2 regions of the Rhizobium sp. X9 genome follow, and region 1 is predicted to be linked to the other one. Evidence: riboswitches for the same ligand, from Rfam matches in the RefSeq annotation. Region 1 holds a riboswitch; the other holds the start of a gene.

What was found. Region 1 has a riboswitch for glycine ahead of JZY08_RS21185 (LysR family transcriptional regulator). Riboswitches for the same ligand answer to the same signal wherever they lie in the genome.
Region 2: linked by a shared signal. The riboswitch ahead of gcvT (glycine cleavage system aminomethyltransferase GcvT) and the one ahead of JZY08_RS21185 (LysR family transcriptional regulator) in region 1 are both predicted to bind glycine.

Annotation. Positions count from the first base shown of each region.
Region 1 covers NZ_CP071312.1:1,360,639-1,372,692, reverse strand. Annotated here, with positions in the region: gene JZY08_RS21195 (EAL domain-containing protein) at 1-37, opposite strand, end outside; gene JZY08_RS21190 (L,D-transpeptidase) at 684-1,433, shown strand; glycine riboswitch at 1,604-1,697, shown strand; gene JZY08_RS21185 (LysR family transcriptional regulator) at 2,150-3,001, shown strand; gene JZY08_RS21180 (penicillin-binding protein 2) at 3,159-4,895, shown strand; gene JZY08_RS21175 (trimeric intracellular cation channel family protein) at 4,911-5,585, shown strand; gene JZY08_RS21170 (HpcH/HpaI aldolase/citrate lyase family protein) at 5,579-6,283, opposite strand; gene JZY08_RS21165 (SDR family oxidoreductase) at 6,297-7,103, opposite strand; gene JZY08_RS21160 (hydantoinase B/oxoprolinase family protein) at 7,112-8,788, opposite strand; gene JZY08_RS21155 (hydantoinase/oxoprolinase family protein) at 8,800-10,857, opposite strand; gene nac (nitrogen assimilation transcriptional regulator NAC) at 11,004-11,942, opposite strand.
Region 2 covers NZ_CP071311.1:1,193,989-1,206,042, reverse strand. Annotated here, with positions in the region: gene JZY08_RS05855 (hypothetical protein) at 1-455, opposite strand, end outside; gene JZY08_RS05850 (ATP12 family chaperone protein) at 516-1,310, opposite strand; gene JZY08_RS05845 (HAD family hydrolase) at 1,341-2,009, opposite strand; gene JZY08_RS05840 (RluA family pseudouridine synthase) at 2,016-3,005, opposite strand; gene crcB (fluoride efflux transporter CrcB) at 3,072-3,449, opposite strand; gene JZY08_RS05830 (hypothetical protein) at 3,653-3,973, shown strand; gene JZY08_RS05825 (copper chaperone PCu(A)C) at 4,197-5,180, opposite strand; gene JZY08_RS05820 (hypothetical protein) at 5,269-5,649, opposite strand; gene JZY08_RS05815 (DUF3008 family protein) at 5,824-6,009, shown strand; glycine riboswitch at 6,134-6,221, shown strand; gene gcvT (glycine cleavage system aminomethyltransferase GcvT) at 6,376-7,515, shown strand; gene gcvH (glycine cleavage system protein GcvH) at 7,544-7,906, shown strand; gene gcvP (aminomethyl-transferring glycine dehydrogenase) at 7,906-10,770, shown strand; gene JZY08_RS05795 (endonuclease/exonuclease/phosphatase family protein) at 11,029-11,832, shown strand.

The DNA of each region.
Region 1 (12,054 bases):
AAGAAAAGTCTGCGCTCATTAAGTTGCGGATCTCCATGGCCAGGAGGTTCGTCTTCTCGAGCTTTGGAGTTTAAGGGGGCATCGCGTTAAGACCAACGCTGAGTCACCGACACATTTGGCCAAAGATAATGCTAACTTCGCCATTGAGGACTTCTGTCCTGTACTCAAAGCACCCGCTTGTGCTCAAAGCTACTGCGCTTGGCAGCTTGGCTAAACAGCTTATTGGAGCATCAAGGGCTCCAACGGAGGTATTGGCCGGTTCTTGGTTTTTCCGGGCGGGCGAGAACGATTTCGCTCGAAAATGGAGCGATAACTCGCGTGTTTTTAGACTAGATGTACGTCATGAAGGCCGCGACGTTGCGCTATGACACGCTGGTAAAAAGCGCGGCAGATTTGATCCATTGGCGTCAGAAGTGGGACCCAAAACCGGTTACCGGACGGATTTTATGACCGACCCGGAAGTTATCGGAAGAGGGCAAAAAGTCGTGTTTGCAAGATAGACCCGAGTACACACCGAAGCCGTTCTTACCGGGAATGGCGCAGGGCCAATCTGCGCATTTGCGCAGTATCGAATGGGCAGATTTCATGGTTTCTGTCGCGCAGCAGACATCCGGGCCGTGGCGCTTTGCCGGTTGTCCGCCCCGATCCCGGCATAGCCCCTAGAATTCGACAGCAGAACAGCCTTGGAACAGAAAATCAATTCTCACTTGTCTCGCAGATCGCTGCTCACCTTGGCAATCAGCTCATTTCTGGCCACAGGTTGCGAGCAGGTTCCCAAGACGAAACTCGAAGTTGCCGCGGCTACCCTGCCCGAAAACAAGAATGAAACGACGTCAGCCGCAAAAACGGAGAAGGACAACAGGCCAAAGCCTGCGGGTACCGGTTTCGCTTACGACGAAATTTATGCTGCGCTGGCGGATGGCGGCTTTGACGTTCCAGCAGTCAATTACCGCGCCATTGACCCACAATACCTCCGACAGGAGGTCGAATACATCACCGCAGAGCCTGCCTATTCAATTGTCGTGGATACAAATGAGAGGTTCCTCTACTGGGTTCTTCCCCGTGGCCGAGCCATACGTTACGGCGTCGGGCTTGGAACTCAGGGCCGATCATGGAAAGGGCGCGCCGTCGTTCAATGGAAGCAGAAATGGCCAAGGTGGAAGGCGCCGGACGATATGATCGCCCGCAATCCTGAACTCAAGCCATATGGTGTTGAAGCAGGCGGAATGGCCCCCGGCCCCCGGAATCCTCTCGGCGCGCGCGCCATGTACATTTTCCAGAACGGCAAGGATACGCTCTATCGTATTCACGGGTCACCGAGCTGGAGAACCATAGGTAAAAATTCTTCCTCGGGTTGCGTCAGGATGCTGATGCAGGATGCGATCGATCTTTATGATCGCGTGAAAGGAAAGACGCCCCTTTTGGTCATCTGATAGCGTTATTCTGAGCGCGCAATGATTAAGAATAACGCTGCGGGTCAAATTTATGCCATAAACGGCACCATATCTCGCGCCGTTCGGTTTAGCGGATCCAGGGCCTTTCGCTCTTGGAAACGGCAGATCACAGTGCTTCAAACCTCGTGACAGAAGCATGGGACAACACATATCGAGCAGCGGGAGAGACCGATATCTCCCGACATCGGCGCCGACGGAGCAACCACCCCGGAAACTCTCAGGCAAAAGGACCGCTGCAAGATCATACAAACTCTGAAAAGCGAGCTGATGCTCGCGCCGATGGTGTAAGTTCGCCGAAACAAGGTGAGCGAATCTCTCAGGCCAATGACAGAGGGGGTGCCAAAAAGCCCAAGAAAGCGGGCAAGGAGCACCTATGGCTGGAAGTCACCCTTCCCTATCGACAGTCAATTGCGTTGACGCAGTTTCAAGACCATTTTCATTGACAATGGCGGCAATTCCATTTGCCGCACACGACCTTGTCAAGCGTTGCGGATTCCCGCGCGCCGGCGCTCATGCCAGCAGGCGTCAGCGGCGGCATTTCACCCCAGTCACCTTCAAAATTTGAACGGCTTTACGCGGTTTCACCGGGCAATGGCGCTCGACAGGTGTGGCGCAAGCACCTCGCGATCCGCCTTCTCGCGATGATACCGCTACGCGGTTCTTGTAGGAACACTACCTAATTCAGGAAATTTAAAATGGTCGATTGGGAAGATTTGCGATTTTTCTCCGCCTTTGCTCACCACGGTTCGATCACGGCAACCGCCAAGGCGCTACGCGTCGATCATACGACCGTCAGTCGGCGCATCACATCGCTGGAAACCTCGCTTTCCGTGAAGCTCGTTGATCGCAGGCCGAGATCATATGTACTGACCGATATGGGACGCGACGTCGCGAACTTCGCCGAGGACATGAGCAGATCGGCATTTGCTCTGAGCCGTTGCGCCGGTTCCGGCCAGAACGGTATCGAAGGTGATATCGTGGTATCCGCGCCGCCATCGCTGCTCTACAGCTTCATTGCGCCGCAAATCTCCGCGCTGCAATCTCAGCATCCTGACGTAAGGCTCCGTCTTGTCGGTACCATGGAAGCGATGTCCCTCTCCAAGGGAGAAGCGGATATTGCCATCAGCCTCAAGCGGCCGAGCGAAGCCACGCTGGTTGCGCGTCGCCTCGGACAATTGCCCTATTTCCTCTATGCCGACCCTGCCTACCCGACGAGAAACGGCCCTCCTCTCTATATCAGTTACGATGATACCATGCGGGAGTCGGATCACTATCGCTGGCTTGATGACAGGCTTTCCGCCGACGAGGTGTTCATGTGCAGCAACGACCTGCGCATACAGGCGGCGGCCGCCGCCGGCGGCTGTGGGGTGGCACTGCTGCCCGCCTACCTCGCCGCGGAACACGGTCTTGTGAGGTTCGATCCACTCGATCCCGGCGTCAGGATCGACGTTTGGCTGGTAATCCACGAAGACGTGCGCGACACGCCGCGGATACGTGTTGCCATGGACTTCATCAGTGAAAGCCTCAAGCCCTTGTGGTGTTCCTGATTATGCGCAGATCAAGCCTGCGCCATTGCCGAATTTTCCGGGATTTGGCGCGGTGTAAAATGCCGCGTGACAGGGTCTGTCCTGCGCGCGTGCAGTGACCGGTTGTACCTGCCCGCATTCCCACCCTATTCCCGATACCTGAGCGTGGAGTATTTTCATGTCTTTGATTGCTCGTTACAGGAGAGGTACCGTCGGATACCTTGTTCTCCCTGCCAAAAAACGCAGCGCAAAAACATCCGCTCGAAATCGTCAGCGGGTGGGCCTGCTAATCGTGGCATTTGCGATCGGTTATGCCGCGATCGCAGTTCGCCTTCTGCAATATGGCTATTTTTCCGAGAGTGACGCGACGGCGAGTATTCCACGATCTCCCAATATAATCGCCTCCCGCCCCGACATTCTGGACCGCAACGGCCAGCTTATCGCAACGGATATCAATCTCATCTCGCTTTATGCAGAGCCTCGCCGCGTTGTTGATGCAAATGAGGCCATCGAAAAGCTCGCCTCTGTTGTTCCCGACCTGGATTGGGCTGACCTGCACAGAAAACTAACGTCTGACTCCGGTTTCCAGTGGATCAGGAGACAGCTTACGCCCCGCCAGGAAGCTGAGATCATGCGCCTTGGAATCCCGGGCATCGGATTCAGACCCGAAAAGCGGCGGTTTTATCCTGGCGGGCCAGTGGCATCTCACATTGTCGGGCATGTCAACATCGATAATCAGGGGCTGGCGGGCATTGAGCGCTATCTCGACAGGCAAGGCCTGGCAGACCTGCGTGGAGTTGGCCTTACCGACCCCACCCAGCTTGAACCGGTCCGGCTGTCCATCGATTTGCGCGTTCAGAGCATCGTGCATAACGTCGTTAGCGATGCCTTGAGGAACTATCGGGCGGAAGCGGCAGGTGCCGTCGTAATCGATGTCGACACAGGCGAGGTTCTCGCGATGGCGTCCGTCCCCGACTATGACCCGAATGAACCTTCGCGGCGCCTTGCCGATGGCACGATCGACAGGGATTACGAAAAGGGATGGTTCAACCGCATGAGCAATTCAGCGGTTGAAATGGGCTCGACCTTCAAGGCGTTCACCCTTGCCATGGGGATTGATGCAGGCGTCGTCAATCTGAACTCGGTCGTTGATGCCTCCCGCCCGCTGAAGATGGGTGGTTTCATCATCAGGGATTTTCACGGCCGAGGACGGCCGCTGACAATCCGGGAAGTCTTTCGCTACTCATCAAACATCGGCACGGCAAAGGTCGCTGATCTCGTTGGCCTGGAAAGTCACCAGCAATTTCTCTTCAGACTGGGCCTGTTGTCAAAGATGCAGACGGAGTTACCGGAAATTGCCTCGCCCGCAGCGCCAAGGAACTGGAAAAAGATCAATTCCGCAACGATTTCGTTCGGTCACGGTCTGGCCACGACACCGTTACAGACGGCTGCGGCTGCGGCGGCCCTCGTAAACGGTGGCATATTTCGGCACCCGACCTTCATCGCCGACAGTGGGAGGCGTCACCAAATCACCGGCAGGCGTGTCCTGCAGGCCTCGACCAGCGCAAAGGTCCGCGAGCTGTTCTGGTACAACGGCACCCAAGGTTCGGGCCGAAACGCCCAGGTGGCCGGTTTTGATGTAGGTGGGAAAACCGGGACAGCGGAAAAGGTTATCAATGGCAAATACGCGAAGAACCTGAACTTCAATACATTCCTCGCGGCATTCCCCATGCACCGCCCTCGTTATTTGGTGCTGTCGATCATTGACGCCCCGCTTTCCGGTGAGCGTGGCGGGCGCCTGGCGGCCTTCAATGCCGCGCCGATGGTGCGCGACATCATCGAGCGCGCCGCACCACTCCTCGGGGTTCGACCGTCATTCGGGAACCCGCAGGCATATCCTTTGATGAACTACTGAATAGGCGATGAACCCATGTCATTCGCAGATACTGAATTTTCAGATTATTTGATGATCTTTCCCCCGACGGGCGACATTATCCATATTCTCTATTTCGTTGCGATTGTCGCAGAGGCCATGACAGCCGCACTCGCCGCCGGCCGTCGCGAAATGGATTGGATCGGCGTATTTCTGCTTGGATGCATTACCGCCCTCGGCGGTGGAACCGTGCGCGATGTTTTTCTGAACCACTATCCGCTATCGTGGGTCGAAAATCCCAGCTATCTCCTCGTGACGGGATTATCTGCGCTGACGACGATCCCGATCGCCCGATATATGTATCACCTGCGCAAGATGTTCCTTTTTCTTGACGCGATAGGACTGGTCGTCTTCACCGTCATCGGCTGCCAGATTGCGTCAAACCTCAACCTGCCGCTGGTTGTCGTGGTGGCGGCAGGCGTGCTGACTGGATGTCTGGGCGGCGTACTTCGGGATATCCTGTGCAACGAAGTACCGCTCTTGTTTCGTTCGGAACTCTATGCAACCGTCTCGGTCTTTACGAGCCTGATCTACTTGATCGTGCCCCTCCTGGGGGTTTCCCACGCGATATCCTCGCTCGTCGCAATGGCCCTCGGGTTGATGCTCCGGCTCCTTGCAATACGCTGTAACTGGTGTGTACCGACATTCATTTACACGAAAGACCCTCATTGAGGAGCGAGCGCATTTTTCACCGCCGCAAGGCCGCGGCGTAAAAACGGATCGGAGTGCACGTAAAAGAACTGCACTCCACGCGCCCGCCAGTGCGGGATTTCTTCCAGCGTTGCAAGCGTGCCGGCGATCTTTCCCGCTGCGCGAATTTTTTCGACGGCGACGGCGACCTTGTCGATCACCACGTCCGGGCGCGGTTCGCCGAATGGCGGTGCGGGCGGATATCCCATGTCCTGCGACAGATCGCCGGGGCCGATGAAAAACACGTCTATCCCCTCGACTGTCAGCATCTCCTCAAGAGCGTCGACTGCATCGACGGTCTCGATCATGGCGATGACCAGCCGCTTCTCATAATCGGACGGCAGGGCGTAACGCACCGCATCGACAATTGCCCGGGCCTCGTCGGCATTGCTGACCATGGGCACCATGATCCCGTCGGCGCCGGCATTGAGGTAGCGGATGATGATCGGCCGTTCGTGCGAATGCGGGCGCACGATGGCAGCACCACCCACCGAGCGCACCACCTGCCCGGTTGCCCGCACATCCTCGAAGCTCCAGGTGCCGTGCTCGCAATCGACGAAGACCGCATCCGCGCCAAGTTCCACCAGCCGGCCGGAAAGACCTGAATGTGTATGGTGCGGCGTGAACATGCTGATAGCCTCACCCGTCGCAAGACGGGCGCGCAACTTTGCTCCATTCATGGAAGTCTCTCCCTTACTTCTTTTTCAGCATATCTGGCGTGTCGTCCGGCGCCCCTACCCAGCGCGCGATCTCTATGTCTTTCGAGGTGTCGCGCATATGGGTCGGGCAGATGTGCAGTTCCGGAATGACCGCGCTGTCACTCAGGCTGGCGCAAAGCACGATGGCGCGGGCCACGTCATGCGGGTCCATCATCACGGCGCGTTCTTCCTTTAATGGCGGACGCGCGCGGTTGTTCATGATCGGCGTGTCGGTCTCACCCGGCAGGATGGTCGTCGCCCGGATACCCTGGTTGCGATAGGTATTGTGCAGGAAGGTCATGAAATTCTTCACGCCCGCCTTCGCCGCGCCATAGGCCACGCCGCCCAGCAGGTTGGGATTAAGCGCGGCGAGCGAGGAGACGGTGATGATGGTCCCCTCACCCTTTTCGATCATCTCCGGCAACACGGCCTGTGTCAGGTTGAACACCGCAGTCAGATTGACGTTGAGGGTGGCGTTCCACTCTTCCTCACTGATGAAGCGGGCGTTGAGCACCTTGCTGGCGGAACCGGCATTGTTCACGAGGATATCAATGGGACCGACGGCCTCCCGGATCGATTTGACCGTGTCGAAGATCGCCTCGCGCGAGGCGATATCCAGCGTGCGGGCGATGGCCTTGCCCTTCTTCTTTTCGATCAGTTCCGCGACTTCCCGCAGAGGATCGAGGCGGCGGCCGGTTAGCACGACCGTCGCTCCTTCCTTAGCAAGCAGGATTGCGGTTTCGCGGCCGATGCCCGAGCCGGCGCCGGTTACCAGCGCAATCTTTCCCTTTAGCAGTCCCATGTCGTCTCCTATTCGGCTGCGGCAGCAATAGCGCCAGAATAGCCGAAGATTTCCTTTGCCGCCTTCGAGGTTACCAGGCCTTCGGAAATATCCTGCTCGATCAATTCGCGCGAGCGTTCGGCGGCACGGCCCCAGCCGCCGCCGCCGGGTGTCTGGACCTCAAGACGTTCACCCGTCCGAAGCACCAGCTTGCCCTTCGGAAAATGCGACTTTCCTTCCTTCATCACCTTGCCCGCGGAGCCGCTCTGGCCTTCCACTACGCCGAAGCAGGGGTGGCGCACGCGTTCCGATGCGAGGTAGATGTTCATCGGGTTCTTGCCGAGATTGCGCAGAACGACACGCTGGCCAAGGCCGCCGCGATGTTTGCCGGCACCGCCGGAATCGGCGATCAATTCCTTGCGTTCCGTCAGGACCGGAACGGCGACCTCGAACATTTCAACGGCCGTGACCTTGCAGTTGGACGGGAAGCTCAGCGTATCCAGCCCGTCGAATTCGGCGCGCGCGCCCTGCCCGCCATGGAAATTCTGCACGGAGGCATATTGCGTTCCGTCGTTGCGCTGGCCGACGCAATTGGCCGCCCAGATCGGCGCTCCGCCGCTATCGCCCAGCACCTTTTCCGGCACGATGCCTTCAAGCGCCTTGAAGATCAGCGAGGGGATAACGTGACCGATCAGGTTGCGCGAATTGCCCGCCGTCCATTCCTGCGGATTGAGAATGCAGCCGAGCGGCGCTTCGTCAGTAATCGGAACGATGCAGCCCTCATTATTGGGGGTTTCCGCATCGAGCAGGCATTTCAATGCGTAGACCGAATGGGCGTAACGGTAGTTGGTGCGGCAGTTGATCGAGTGCAGCACCTGATCCGACGTGCCGGTATAATCCACATGGATGGAATCATCCCTGACGATGACAGAGGCTTTCAGTTTGACGTCGACATCGTAGCCATCGAGCAAGACCTCGGCGGAATAGGCGCCATTCGGCCATTCGCGGATGGCCTTGCGGGTCTGCGCCTCGGAACGGGTGTGGATGGCGTCGGCAAGTCCGTCGACATCGTCCAGCCCGTATTCGTCGAGGAATTTCACCAGTTCGCGGCCCATGACATTGTTGGCGGCGATCATCGATTCCAGATCGCCGCGCACTTCCGTGGGAAGGCGGACAGAGGCTGCGATGATGTCGAACACATCCTCATTCGGAACGCCGGCCTTGAGCAGCTTGACGATGGGGAAACGGATGCCTTCCGCGAAAATGTCGCTGGCCTCCGAATGCAGCGGCGCACCGCCAATATCGGGGAGGTGGGCGATGGACCCCGCATAGGCGACTACTTTGCCGTTCTTGAAGATCGGCGTGATCATCGTTACGTCAGGCAGGTGGCCGGTTCCGATTTCGGGGTCGTTGGTGGCGAGAACATCGCCCTCTTCCAGCTTTTCAACTGGAAACTTCGGCAGGAAATATTTCTGGGCGGCCGCAGGCAGAGAGGTGATGAAGACCGGGATCGACCAAGTGCATTGCGCAAGCGCCCTGCCCTTACTGTCGAGAAGTACGGTGACGTAATCATGGTTCTCGCGCACGATCGGCGAGAACGCCGTCTTGCCAAGCACGTTATCGGCCTGATCCGCGATGAAAATCAGGCGGTTCCACATGACCTGGAGGTTGATCGGATCGTTGAAATCGATAGCGGGTTTCGACATCTGACTGCCCCTTAGAGAATGTTGATCACGAGATTGCCGTGGGCATCGACGTGGAAGGTGCCGCTGGGCCCGACGACAGCCGTCGATTCACGCTGCTCGACGATGGCAGGTCCCTTGACCTCGTGGCCGAGCGGCAGCTTGTAGTGGTCGTAGACCGAGGTCTCGACATAGCCGCTCGCCTCCTGGAAATAGACCTGACGGCTGCCTTTTTTCGCTTCGGCAACGACGGTTTCATGCGGCCGGGTGACCTGATCCTTCTCGCCGCTGGCACGCAGACGCCAGGTGATAACTTCCAGCGGTGCGGCGACGGTACGGCCGAACAATTCGCGGTAGAGCTTGAAGAAGCTGTTGCGCAGTTCTTCGAGGAAGACTTCTTTCGGCAGGCTGCGATCAGGGAGCACCACCGTGATCTCGTGCCCCTGCCCTACATGGCGCATATCGACGGTATAACGATTGGTGATCGTTTCCTTCGGAACGCCGGCGGCCGAAACGACTTCGGCGCCCTGAGCGGAAAGATCATCGAGCAGACGGTTCATCGCTTCGATATCCCAGGCGTCGATCGCCATCGGATGGCTTGCGGAGAGATCGACGGCGACCGGCGCGATCAACAGGCCGATGGCGGAGCTGACGCCGGCGCCCGTCGGGCAGATGATGCGTGAGATGCCGAGCTTGCGGGCAATGCCATAGGCATGCACCGGGCCGGCGCCGCCGAAGGCGACCATCGGCAGCGAACGCGGATCGACGCCAAGGTCGGTCGCATGCATGGCGGCGGCCTTGCTCATGGATTCATTGACGAGATCGTGGATGCCCCAGGCGCAACGCTCGACGGACACATCGAGAGAAGTGGCCAGTTTGGACATCGCCTCATGGGCCGCGTCCTTCGACACCTTGAACGAGCCGCCGACGAAGGATTCCGTTCCCATGTAACCGAGCAGAATATCGGCGTCGGTTACCGTCGGTTCGGTTCCGCCGCGCTGATAAGCGGCCGGTCCCGGCATTGCACCTGCGGAATGCGGGCCGACATCAAGAAGGCCGAGAGGGTTCTTCGCCGCGATGGAACCGCCGCCTGCGCCGATCTCGATCATCTGGATCGACTGGATTTTCAGCGGGAAACCGGATCCCTTGCGGAAGCGCTGGTAGTGCGCGACTTCGAGATCGGTGCCGACATTCGGCTCGCCATCGGGAATAAGGCAGAGCTTAGCGGTTGTGCCGCCCATGTCGAAAGAGAGAACGCTCGCTTCGCCCGCCGTGCGGCCAAATTCGGCGGCGGCCACAGCACCCGCTGCGGGGCCGGATTCGATCAGCCGGACGGGAAGCTCGGCCGCGCGGCTGCTCGGGACAAGCCCGCCCGAAGACGTCATCCAGAGCACCTGACGGTCGATGCCCCTGTTGGCAAATTCCTTTTGCAGATGGGCGACGTGTCCGGACATTTGCGGCCGCGTATAGGCGTTGACCACCGTTGTCGAGGCGCGGTCGAATTCGCGCATTTCCGGGCAGACCTCGGAAGACAGCGAAACGAAGATGTCAGGGTCTTCTTCGCGCAGGAGTGCGGCGACACGCTGCTCGTGCTGCGGATACTTGTAGGCATGCAGTAGGCAGACCGCCACCGAGCGGATGCCCTTCTGCTTAAGCCGTCCCGCGATCTCGCGAATGGTCTCTTCCTTGAGTTCCGTCATGACCTCGCCATCGGCGGCGATGCGTTCTTCAGCACCAAAGCTGTTGGCGCGGGTAACCAGCGGATCGGGATATTTGATGTTCAGGTCATAGAGATCGTAGCGTCCCTCGTTGCGGATACGCAGCATGTCCTGAAAGCCGTCTGTGGTAACGAAACCGGTTTCCACGCCCTTGCGTTCAAGTACGGCATTGGTGACGACGGTCGTCGCACCCAGCACCTGCAGGTTCTCGATCGCAATCGCATGCTTTTCGAGCAGTTCGGACACGCCCTGCACAACGGCTTCGGCCGGATTTTTCGGCGTGCTCAGGACTTTGTGGAGGTGAAGTTCGCCGCTGTCATCCAGGAGCGCGAAATCGGTAAAAGTACCGCCAGTATCGAAAGCCAGTTTTGCCATTGTTTCCCTCGAGCGACCATGCAGCCTCTCTGGCTGCCTTGTGGACCCACAGATCGGGTCCGTTCACTGATGGAAAATTGAAGCCTTCAGCCGGTCTTTGCCAACACAACCTCGGTCTGCCGCCATAGGGTTTGCTTATAGCGAATTTACACGGCGCGAATGCCCGGATGGTGCCCGCTTTTGAGCTTGGTGACGATTTCGAGAAGCACGGAACGCGCCGCCAGAGCCGGTTCGGAAAGCGGCATGTGATCGGAGACGCAAAGCGAAACCGTGGCGTCGATGACGGGGGTTGTCAGCGGATGCAGCTGCGCGCCACTGAAGCTCGGGGTTTCCAGAACGACAGAGGCCGGAAGGATGGTCGAGCCGAGGCCGTCCAGTACCGCAGCCCCCAGCGCAGGCACGGATTCCAGTTCTGAAATGACCTCCGGTTTCGCGCGTGCCCGTGCGAGCCCTTCATCGATTAGCCGGCGAAGGAAATGCGCTTTGCTCGGCAGCAACATCGCGTGGCCATCGAGCGCTGAAAGAGGAAGCGGCTGACCGGGTGCGGCGGGCAGCTTCATGTCGGCGGGCGAGACGAGGAACATTTCTTCGCGAAACAGCGGTTCCAGCGTCACGCCCTTGATGGGATCGGAGGTGTAGATGAGCGCCATGTCCATCTTGCCGGTCATGATCAGCTCGCTCAGGATATGGCCGAAGCTGTCGTTGATATGGACCGTGATGGCGGGAAACCTTGCCCTCATCTCCTTGATGAGAGGCAGCGATAATGCACTCGAAGACGAATAGGTCGCAAGTCCGATGGAGACGCGGCCGGAAAGCGAGCGCTCGGAGCGGTCAATGTCGGTCTGGGCCTGCTCGATCTGCTTCAGCATGATCTGCGCATGGCGGTAAAGGATAAGCCCGGCTTCGGTTGGCGTGATACCGACATTGCTGCGCAGCAGAAGCTGGTGCTTGAAGTGCTGTTCCAGCGAGGCGATCTGCTGCGACAGCGCTGGCTGCGCCACACGAAGAATGCCGGCGGCACGCGACACGCTGCCGGTATCGACGATCTTGACGAAGCTCTTGAGTTTTTTGAAATCGACGCTCATCGGTCCCCACTTTTTGTCGAAACCCTAACGCATCGGGGCGGAAACAGGAATGGATTTCTGCAAGGACGATGCGTAATTTCAATGGGATAGAGCGCTTTTGCATTCATTCGAA
Region 2 (12,054 bases), on a different replicon from region 1:
CCGGGCCGGCTCAGCCGGAACTCGCGGATGACACGTTCCGCAACGCCATAGGCAAGTTCCTGCTCGATCGACCGGTTGTCGAAGCTGACGACGGTAGCGGTGAATTTGGCTTCGGCGATTACCTCACCCGTCGCCACGGCGGCGGCGCGCACGATGACCTTGGCGGACGCCCGTTCTCCGAAGAGAAATGGGCCGCGCGTGACGGAAGCGAGGCGGATGGTCAGCACCACGCGCGGTCTGATTTCGCCGCGCGCCGTCGTCTTGATGGCGTTTTGCACCTGCGCATGGATGGATTGCATCAACGCCGGCGCGACATCGGGCCTTGCCGCGACAAATGCGCCGCGCACATCGTAAAGCAGCCGGTCGGCATTGGTCGCTTCCGGTTCAAGCCTGAAAGACATGAGCGTGAAACACGCCAGCACAACGATGCCAAGGCGTTTCAGCATTATGATCATGATCTGCGGCTCCCCTAACGTGAGGTAACCGCATGTTCTGATATCAGGGTTAGAAAAGCGTTAAGACGCCCTCTTCAGCGCCTCGAGAACATTGAGGGCCGCGCGCATGTCGATGAGCCTGACGGCGCGGCGCTCCAGCGCCTCCTCGTCCTCGCCCCATTGCTCGGCGGTCCAGTCCTCATCAAGATGCGCCAGCGCCCAGGTTTCCTCGAGCGTCAGCTCTCCTTCCGCCAGCGCCAGCGCCAGAATGGCGGAGCCGGTCAGCGACGTCATGGTGTGCAGGGCGGCAAGCGCGATCGGCTTATCGTATTTTCTGAGCGTGACGGAAAAGGCAGCGATAGCTTCCTTCGGCTGCTCGCGATGCATGACGCCTTCAACAAGGATAAAGCGCGCGCCAAGCACATTGGCTGCCCAGTCAAGCACAGGATCCCAATGGTCCGTCTGGCGTTGAACCAGTGCGGCCGGATCGCCGGCGCGGTAGCACAGAAGATCGGATGAGGAGAACCGGAGTATATCCTCAAAAACGGCCTGGGTGTCGTTGGCGACACCGTCAATGGCCGTATTCACATGCCGGGATACGGGCATGACCACCGGATTGACGACGTCCGTCTGCGCATCCCATTCATCGCGAAGCAGGCCGGCAAGCGCCTTTGACGGCACGATGAGCGGCTTCTTGGCGGGTGTGCGCAACGGCTTGCCATCGAGGAGGATGGTGAAGCCGCCATCTTCGGCTTCCGCGACGGTGACATCCTTATAGAAGCGCTTCGGCAAAGGCTTCTGCATCTGGATTTGCGCGCGCAGGATCGGATCGGGATGGCTCAGGCCCTCCGTAAGGTCGTTCAGGAGATCACGCATGGCACGTCCTCATCAGTCGAATAGAAAGGGTTATTCAGGAATATCGGCGGGAACATAGGCCGAAATTTCGCGCGGGTGGCTGACAACCGCATCGGCGCCGGCCTTCCAGAGGTCATCGACCGAGGCGTATCCCCAGGCGACGCCGATCGCCTTTGCGCCTGCAGCCTTTGCCATCTGCATATCATAGATCGCATCGCCGATGACGACAGTGTCGGCCGGAACCATGCCGGTTTCATGGCAGCATTCCATCACCATGGCCGGATGTGGTTTGGAAGGACAATCATCCGCCGTGCGCGAAACAATGAAATGATCGGTAAAACCATGCGTTTCGAGAATATGGGTCAGGCCGCGACGGCCTTTGCCGGTGACCGCTCCGACCAGCACATCGTCCCGCTTCGAAAGCGTATCGATCAGCGCGGCGATGCCGTCGAAAAGCGGCTCGATCATGCCCGGACGGGCGCGGACCGGATGATAGATTTCCTTGTAGCGCTGCGTCATCGCCAGCGCCTCGTCATCCACATGCGTCTTGCCGAGCATGCGGGCTATGGCGATATCGAGCGTCAGGCCGATGATCGCCTTGGTCTGCGAGATATCCGGACGCGGCTTTCCGAAATCGGCAAAGGTATCGGACATGACGGCATGGATGAGGCCGGCGCTGTCAACCAGCGTGCCGTCGCAATCGAAAAGAACGAGTTTCATCGACTTTTAGTCTTCCCTGTCGCCATCGGCCACGTCTAGACCGAGCAAGTTCCAAGTCTGTACCATATGCGGCGGCAAAGGCGCGCTGACGCGAAGCCGGCCGCCATTCGGATGCGGAATGTCGATATGGCGCGCATGCAGATGCAGGCGCTTCTGGATGCCGCCCGGAAAGTCCCAGTTCGGATCGTCGATATAATATTTCGGATCGCCGATGATCGGGTGTCCCATATGCAGGGCGTGGACGCGCAGCTGGTGGGTACGGCCGGTATAGGGCTCCATCTCGAGCCAGGCGAGGTTTTGCGCGGCGGTATCGATGACACGGTAATAGGAAATGGCGTGATCCGCCCCCTCCTCGCCGTGCTTGGCGATGCGCATGCGGTCGCCGTCCGCCGTCTGTTCCTTGACCAGCCAGGTGGAAATCTTGTCCTGATGCTTGCGAGGAACGCCCTTGACCAGTGCCCAATAGGTCTTCTTGGTATCCCGCTCGCGGAAGGCGGCCGTCAGCTTCTGCGCAGCGCCCCGGGTGCGGGCGACCACCAGCACGCCGGAGGTGTCGCGGTCGAGGCGGTGCACCAGACGCGGCTTTTCACCCTTCGGGCTGGTCCAGGCCTCCAGAAGTCCGTCGATGTGGCGGTTGACGCCGGAGCCGCCCTGAACGGCAATGCCGGCCGGCTTGTTGAAAACGAATACCTTGTCGTCCTCATGCAGGAGCATGCGCGCCAGAAGCTCCGCGTCTTCGGAATGCTTGAGGTCCCTCGAGCCGATCGGTCCGCTTTTGACCCTGAGGTCGGAATCGACCGGCGGCACGCGCACCATCTGTCCCGGCTGCACTCTCGCATCCGTCTTTACCCGGCCGCCATCCACGCGCACCTGTCCGGAGCGCAACAGCTTCTGCAATTGCCCGAAACCCAACCCCGGATAGTGAATCTTGAACCAGCGATCGAGGCGCATACCGGCCTCGTCGGCCTCGACCTTGATATGCTCGATACCTGCCATGAAATTTCCAGTCTCTCTGTCCTGATCGCACGCCCATATCTGTGGCGCGCCGTTTGGATCAAGCCTTTAGAACAAACTGCGGCCCAAGGCCAGCCCGGCGAAAACCGCGGCTATGGAAACCACAAGACTTGTAATGACGTAAACGGCCGAAAGACCGAGCGCGCCGCGTTCAAAAAGCGCAACCGCATCGAGCGAGAAGGACGAAAAGGTTGTGAACCCGCCGAGCACGCCGGTGACGAGGAACAGCCGCATTTCCATCGACGCATTGAGACGCCTTGCCACAAGCTCGACCAAAAGACCGATCAGGAACGACCCGGCCACATTGACCGCCAGCGTTCCCCAGGGAAAGTTCGGCCCCGCCAGCCGCACACTCCAGACACCGACCAGATAACGGAATACGGAACCGATTGCGCCGCCTGCGGCGACGAGAACGATATTCACCATGAGGGATTGTCTCCGGAGGAAATTGCCGGACCGGGCTGTCCGATGCATTTCTAGACCATAGAAACGGCACGCGAAACCCCTTTGTCTGGCACTTTCGTCCATTAAAATACGATTAAATTACAGCTGCGCGATTTAGCCTTCCAACAAGGCGCAGATGCTAATCTCCGTTCTTTAAGAGGTCGGCGAAGATGGCCGGAGGTTGGATGACACAGGTTCTTTCCGTTTCAGCAAATACGGCTGCCTATGCGCTTGAGGCCGTGAAGCCTTCGCAGCGCGTGCCGCGCAGAACTGAGGTTGAAGAGGCCATTCACGAACTGGCGCGCAAGGCGGAACATGGAGACGACTTCCAGCTCAGATCCCTGATGACGGCGATCAAGCCGCCCGCCCTGACGCTTTATTTCCTGACAGTCGCCAGCCAGCGTCACGAACGACAGGCGACACTCGATCAGGCCGTGGAAGCCTATGAGGAAAATAACGCGAAAACCTATTCTGAAAATATCAATACAAATCAAATCGATATATGAATATTCTAATCTTATCTCTTATATCCGGAACATCTAATGTTCCGCTTTTGCATTCAGGCTGATGTCAGGCTGTTTTTCTAAATATTTCTCACCGAATGCCGGAAAAATCACGGAGGCGATGGCCATCACGCCTTTTCCGTCACGGCGCTGAAAGCAAGGACATAATCTAAAAAACTTGCGGCTACCGGACTTGTCACGCGTTCCGGTAGCCGTTTTTTAGTTCTCAATTATGCTGGTGAGCATCGCCCTTGGCCGAGCCGGCGGAAAGCACGATCTCGACCTTACCGGCCTTTTCAAAGATCAGTGTTACCGGCACCTTGTCGCCTTCGGCAAAAGGCTTCTTCACGTTGAAGAACATCATGTGCAGGCCGCCCGGCTTCAACTCCACGGTCTGGCCGGCGGGAATGACGACGCCGTCATCCAGCTTGCGCATCTTCATGACGTCGTTGACCATGGCCATTTCGTGAATTTCGGCACGGCCGGCGGCTGAGGATTCGACGCCAATCAGCTTGTCGTCACTGTCACCGGTATTCTTGATCGTCACGTAACCGCCGCCAACGGGCTGACCCGGCAGCATCGCCTTTGTCGTGCCGGCGGAGAGTTCGAGGCTGCCGGCCTTTGCGACATCCATATTCATGTCCATGTCCATAGCCATGGCAGAGTGATCATGTCCGCCCGCATGGGCCTTTTCGGTAACACGGATGGTCGGAGCCGGGCTTTTCAGTGAATGAGGATCGACACCAGCGGCCGCCACCTCATCCCACGAAACCTTGCCCTTGTCGCCGCAAAGCTGCGTCACCTTGAAGGGCAGGTCCTGCCCCGCCTCTATGCCGGAAATTTTTCCCTGCACGGCAAAGGTGTCGTAGAACTCGTCCGGCAGGTTGCCGCCTTTCCAGCGGATTTCGACCGGCCCGCTTTTGATCTCCTTGCCGTGGTTCTTGTAGGCCTTCTGATAGTCGCCCTTGATGATCTCCAGCTCCCAGCCGGCCTTTGGCTGTGGCTTGGCGGAAATGAAGCCTTCCGGCAGCTTGATCTGCACTTCGGTGGTGGCAAGTCCGCCATCGCAACCATGCGGTACCTGAAGTGCGGCAACGATGGTGCTGTCCTGTTCGGCCGAACCGTCAACGAAGGTCGCGTGAGCGAAAGCTTGTGCCGTCGAGACGGAGGCCATGAACAGGGTGCAGGTGATGATCTTGGTGGTTTTCATGTGTCTTGTCCTTGCGACTGATGCCAATAAAGCAGTGCAGCCATTGCTTGCCGCCAGCCGGCGGCGATGATCCTGTGAAGCGAAGAGATCAGGCGGACAGGGATGGCGGGCCGCGTGCAGCCGGTTTGCGGATCGTCAGGACCGAGCGGAAAGTCCACTCTGCGGATAAGCGATTTTCGAGCCAGGCGAATTCTGTTCTGAGCCAGCCCGCCGCATCGGGGACCGGCACAAGAATGGATGAGGCCAGCAGGCACGCCTCACAAAACAGGATTGCGTCGCTGGAATGGGCGGGGCCATCCTTGGCATGCGAGGCATTCACCCCACCGCTGTGGCCCAGACAAATCTCGGCAAAGGTTCCGTCCGGCAGCCGGTAGCTCTCATCGAGCACGACTTCCGGGGCGGCGGCAAGTGCAGGCTTATGCGCGAAACCGAGCGACAACATCAGGGCTGCACAGAAAATGCGAAGCATTTTCTCCACCCCTGCCAGCCGTCGTTTTCGATTTACGTCCATATTCTCGCGATACCCCTCTTTCTCGCCGATTTCAAAGGGGAATTTTGCCGCAGCCCCAACCTCTCGAAGGGAACCATCGTTGGAGCGCAACATTTCCCTCGCGACAAGACCGTTCCGGAAGGAGGATCCGACATGCCAGCCAAGTCGAAAGCGCAACAGAAAGCAGCAGGTGCGGCACTGGCCGCAAAACGCGGCGAAGTCAAAAAATCCAGTTTACAAGGTGCTTCAAAAAGCATGGAGAAGTCCATGACAGAAAAGGAACTTGATGAACTGGCATCGACAAAACGAAAGGGCCTGCCGGAGAAAAAATCAGACTGATGGCACACCGCTTCCAAACTATCGACTGCGTCTTTCGGTGGCGATGGCGCAGATGGAGCAAGAATCTGTTCAGATGCGTCATTTGGTCCTTGCCAACAGCGGGGCTTCGCAGATAATGAGCGTCGCATCACCATTGGGAGAAGCCGCTTCAATGCGGTGCCGAAGGAGCAACCGCCCCGGAAACTCTCAGGCAAAAGGACCAGCGGTGATGACGGAACTCTGGAGAGAAGCCACCTTTCATAAGGACGGCTCGCCGAAGGGATAACAATCTCAGGCGACAAGGACAGAGGGGGCTCTTGAACCCGGCGTGTTTTTCACGCCATGACCTGAGCCCGCGCGATTTTTCGCGCAACCCTGGAGGCGTCCTTGGACGATACCGCCGAGCTTGACATCACGCCGTTGCATTCCCTGCATCTTTCGCTTGGCGCCCGCATGGTGCCATTCGCCGGTTACGACATGCCGGTGCAATATCCGGCGGGCGTTCTGAAGGAGCATCTTCAGACCCGCACCTCCGCCGGCCTGTTCGACGTATCCCACATGGGCCAGGTGATCGTGAAGGCGAAGTCCGGCAACAATGCCGACGCAGCGCTTGCACTGGAAAAGCTGGTGCCAGTCGATATTCTCGGTCTCAAGGAAGGCCGCCAGCGCTACGGTTTCTTCACCGATGAGAACGGCTGCATCCTGGACGACCTGATGATCACCAATCGCGGCGATCATCTTTTTGTCGTCGTCAACGCGGCCTGCAAGGACGCCGATGTCGCCCATATGAAGGCGCATCTTTCCGACGACTGTGAAATTACCCTGCTCGATGATCGGGCGCTGATCGCGCTTCAGGGACCGCGCGCTGAAGCGGTTCTGGCCGAACTGTGGGCAGGCATCTCCGAAATGAAGTTCATGGATGTGCTGGAAATTCCGCTGCATGACGTGCCCTGCATCGTCTCCCGTTCCGGTTATTCCGGCGAGGACGGTTTTGAGATTTCCGTGCCCGCCGCAAAGGCGGAAGAGATTGCCAAGGCCCTGCTCGAACATCCCGATTGCGAGCCGATAGGTCTTGGCGCGCGTGACAGCCTGCGTCTGGAAGCCGGCCTTTGTCTTTATGGCAATGATATCGACACCACGACCTCCCCCATCGAAGCTTCGCTCGAATGGGCGATCCAGAAGGCTCGCCGCGCTGGCGGCGACCGCGAGGGCGGTTTTCCCGGCGCAGAGCGCATTCTCGGCGAACTGAAAGACGGCACGTCGCGCCGTCGCGTCGGCCTGAAGCCCGAGGGCAAGGCGCCGGTGCGCGGCCATTCGAAGCTGTTTGCGGATGCCGAAGGCAAGACGGAGATCGGTGAAGTGACCTCGGGCGGCTTCGGCCCGTCGGTCGAAGGCCCCGTCGCCATGGGTTACGTGCCAACGGCCTACACGGCTCCCGGCACGGCGATCTTTGCGGAAGTGCGCGGCAAATATCTGCCCGTCACCGTCGCTGCCCTGCCGTTCATCAAGCCCACCTACAAACGATAATCTTCATCCCATCTCCGGAGAAAATACGATGCTGAAATTTACCGCAGAACACGAATGGCTGAAGTTCGAAGGCGATATCGCCACCGTTGGCATCACCAGCCACGCCGCTGAACAGCTTGGCGATCTCGTTTTTGTCGAATTGCCGGAAGTGGGCGCCACCTTCTCCAAGGATGGCGACGCGGCGACCGTTGAATCCGTCAAGGCGGCTTCCGATGTCTATTGTCCGCTGGATGGCGAAGTGGTGGAAATCAATCAGGCCATCGTCGACGATCCCTCGCTGGTCAATTCCGATCCGCAGGGTGCCGGCTGGTTCTTCAAGCTGAAGCTCTCCAACGCCGCAGATGCCGAGACGCTGCTCGACGAGGCAGCCTACAAGGAGCTGATCGCGTAATGACGACGCCCACAGAATTCCATTTCACCGACTATCAGCCCTATGATTTTGCCAACCGGCGTCACATCGGGCCGTCGCTGTCGGAAATGACGGAGATGCTGAAGGTCATCGGCTACAAGAGCCTCGATGCCCTGATCGACGCCACCGTTCCCTCCTCCATCCGCCAGAAGGTACCGCTGACCTGGGGTGCTGCGCTGACCGAACGCGAGGCGCTCGACCGCCTGCGCGAAACGGCCAACAAGAACCAGGTGCTGACCTCGCTGATCGGCCAGGGCTATTACGGCACGATCACGCCGCCGGTCATCCAGCGCAACATTCTGGAAAATCCGGCCTGGTACACGGCCTATACGCCCTACCAGCCGGAAATCAGCCAGGGCCGTCTTGAGGCGCTGCTGAACTACCAGACCATGGTCTGCGATCTGACCGGCCTCGATGTCGCCAACGCATCGCTGCTCGATGAGGCGACGGCGGCTGCCGAAGCCATGGCCATGTGCCAGCGCGTCGCCAAGTCCAAGGCGACTGCCTTCTTCGTGGATGCCAATTGCCATCCGCAGACCATCGCGCTGATCGAGACCCGCGCGGCCCCGCTTGGTTGGAAGGTGATCGTCGGCAACCCGTTCACCGATCTCGACCCGGTCGACGTGTTCGGCGCGATCTTCCAGTATCCGGGCACCCACGGCCATGTCAGCGATTTCTCCGGTCTGATTTCCCGCCTGCACCAGACCGGCGCGATTGCCGCCGTCGCCGCCGATCTTCTGGCGCTGACGCTGTTGAAGTCACCCGGCGAGATGGGCGCGGATATCGCCATCGGCACCTCGCAGCGTTTCGGCGTTCCGGTCGGTTACGGTGGCCCACATGCTGCCTATATGTCAGTGAAGGATGCGCATAAGCGCTCCATGCCCGGCCGTCTGGTCGGCGTTTCGGTCGATGCGCGTGGCAACCGCGCCTATCGCCTGTCGCTGCAGACACGCGAGCAGCATATCCGCCGCGAAAAGGCCACCTCCAACATCTGCACGGCGCAGGTGCTGCTGGCCGTTATGGCCTCGATGTATGGCGTCTTCCACGGCCCGCAGGGCATCAAGGCGATCGCCCAGCAGACCCACCAGAAGGCCGTGCTGATGGCCAAGGGGCTGGAAAAGCTCGGCTACACCATCGAGCCGGAGACCTTCTTCGATACGATCACCGTCGAAGTCGGTCACATGCAGGGCGTCATCCTGCGCTCGGCTGTTGCCGAAGGCGTGAACCTGCGCAAGGTGGGCGCGACCAAGATCGGCATGAGCCTTGACGAGCGCACGCGCCCGGCAACGCTGGAAGCCGTGTGGCGCGCATTTGGCGGCAATTTCTCGATCTCGGATTTCGAGCCGGAATATCGCCTTCCGAAAGAGCTGCTGCGCACCAGCCAGTACATGACGCATCCGATCTTCCACATGAACCGTGCCGAAAGCGAGATGACCCGTTACATCCGCCGCCTTTCGGACCGTGATCTCGCGCTCGACCGCTCGATGATCCCGCTCGGTTCCTGCACCATGAAGCTGAACGCAACTGCGGAGATGCTGCCGATCACCTGGCCGGAATTCTCCGACATCCATCCCTTCGTGCCGGCCGATCAGGCGCTCGGCTACAAGGAGATGATCGACGATCTCTCCGAAAAGCTGTGCTCGGTCACCGGTTACGACGCCTTCTCCATGCAGCCAAATTCCGGCGCGCAGGGGGAATATGCCGGGCTTCTGACCATCCGCAACTACCACCTCGCCAATGGCGGCACCCATCGCGACGTCTGCCTCATTCCGACGTCGGCGCATGGCACCAACCCTGCCTCCGCACAGATGGTCGGCATGAAAGTCGTGCCGGTGAAGGTGCGTGACAATGGCGACATCGATATCGATGATTTCCGTGCAAAAGCAGAGCAGTATGCGGAAAACCTCTCGTGCTGCATGATCACCTATCCGTCCACCCACGGCGTGTTCGAGGAGACGGTTCGCGAGATCTGCGAGATCACCCACAAGCATGGTGGACAGGTCTATCTCGACGGCGCCAACATGAACGCCATGGTCGGTCTCGCCCGTCCCGGCGATATCGGTTCTGATGTTTCGCATCTCAACCTGCACAAGACTTTCTGCATTCCGCATGGCGGCGGTGGTCCGGGCATGGGGCCGATCGGCGTCAAGGCGCATCTTGCTCCCTATCTTCCCGGCCATCCTTCGACGGACGGTCGCGAGGGTGCGGTTTCGGCTGCCCCCTTCGGCTCGCCCTCGATCCTGCCGATCTCCTGGAGCTATTGCCTGATGATGGGCGGCGAAGGGCTGACGCAGGCGACCAAGGTTGCGATCCTCAACGCCAACTACATTGCTGAGCGGCTGAAGGGCGCTTACGACGTGCTCTACAAGTCCGAAACGGGACGTGTGGCGCATGAGTGCATCATCGACACCCGGCCCTTGGCGGATAGCTGCGGTGTGACGGTGGACGATGTTGCAAAGCGCCTCATCGACTGCGGTTTCCACGCGCCGACCATGAGCTGGCCGGTTGCCGGCACGCTGATGATCGAGCCGACGGAATCCGAGACCAAGGCGGAAATCGACCGTTTCTGCGATGCCATGCTGGCGATCCGTGAGGAAGCCCGCGACATCGAGGAAGGCCGTGCGGACAAGACCAACAATCCGCTGAAAAACGCCCCGCATACGGTGGAAGACCTCGTCGGCGAGTGGGATCGCCCCTATAGCCGCGAAAAGGGCTGCTTCCCGCCCGGCGCCTTCCGCATCGACAAATACTGGTCGCCGGTCAACCGCATCGACAATGTCTATGGCGACCGCAACCTCATCTGCACCTGCCCGCCGATGGAGGCTTACGCCGAAGCGGCTGAATAAGGCATTCGGTGAAAACGAACACGAAGGCCCGGAGCGATCCGGGCCTGGAGTAATGGGCGAATATCTCCAGACGCTCACCGTCATCCTCGGGTCAAGCCCGAGGATGACGGTCGAGAGGCTCAGCAGCCTGCGTAAAGAACGATCCATTCTTTCATATTTCACCTGCAAGATTTCCGGCTTCCAGGAAAGGGTGAGACGATTGATCGCTCCTCGTTCCATGCTAAACCGGTTCGTGAAATCCTTGGCCATGGAGAGGAAATGCGTCTGATCTGCCTGAACGGCTGGGGTGGCAAACTCCACGACGAGCTTGTTTCTTATCTCACTGCATCCGCCCCCGATATTCTGTGCCTGCAGGAAGTCATTCATACTCCGGCGGCCACGCAGGAGTGGCTGACCTATCGCGATCACGGCATTGACCTGCCGCAGCGGGCGAATTTTCTGCGTGACGTCGCCGAAGCCTTGCCTGATCATCTGGCAATCTTCTGCCCAGCGGCGCAGGGCGATCTCTTTCATGGTGAGATCAATTATCCCTCCCAATGGGGGCTGGCGACCTTCGTGCGCAAATCCATTGCCATTGTCGCGCAGGCCCAGGGTTTCGTGCATGGCGCTTTCTCCGCCGACGGATACGGCGATCACCCAAGGTCGCGCACCGGCCATGCCATCCGTGTCTTTGATTTCGCGGCCGGCCAGCCAGCCGTCATCGCCCATATGCACGGGCTGCGTGACCTCGATGGCAAACATGACAGCCCTGCCCGTCTGGCGCAGGCAAAGCGCCTCGTTCAGCTTGTCAAAAACATTATGGAAGAAGGCGACAGGATCATCGTCTGCGGCGATTTTAATGTTCTGCCTGACAGCGAGACATTCGCGGTGCTGAAAGAGCTGGATCTTGTCGAACTCGTCACGACACGCGGCTTCACCGACACGCGGACATCGCATTACGCCAAACAGAACCGTTATGCGGATTACATGCTGGTCAACCCGGCCGTGAAGGTCGATCACTTCAATGTCGTGAGACAGCCGGAAGTCTCGGATCATTGCCCTCTGCTGCTCGAATTCAGCTAAGCATTTGCATTGCCGACAGCCTAGTTTGAGCGTTTTCGCTTTTCTTCGGATCACGAAAAACACTCTAACTTTTTATTTTGTCGCATTTCCGGACGGAAAACCGGTGGCCACTTTTCCTGGAAATGCTCCATGCACGGGTAAAGAAGCGGGATTGAAATTCATGCGAAGGCAAAGATATAAGGGCTTTCGCCGTAAAGCTTTGTTCATCCGCGGCCCTTAAAT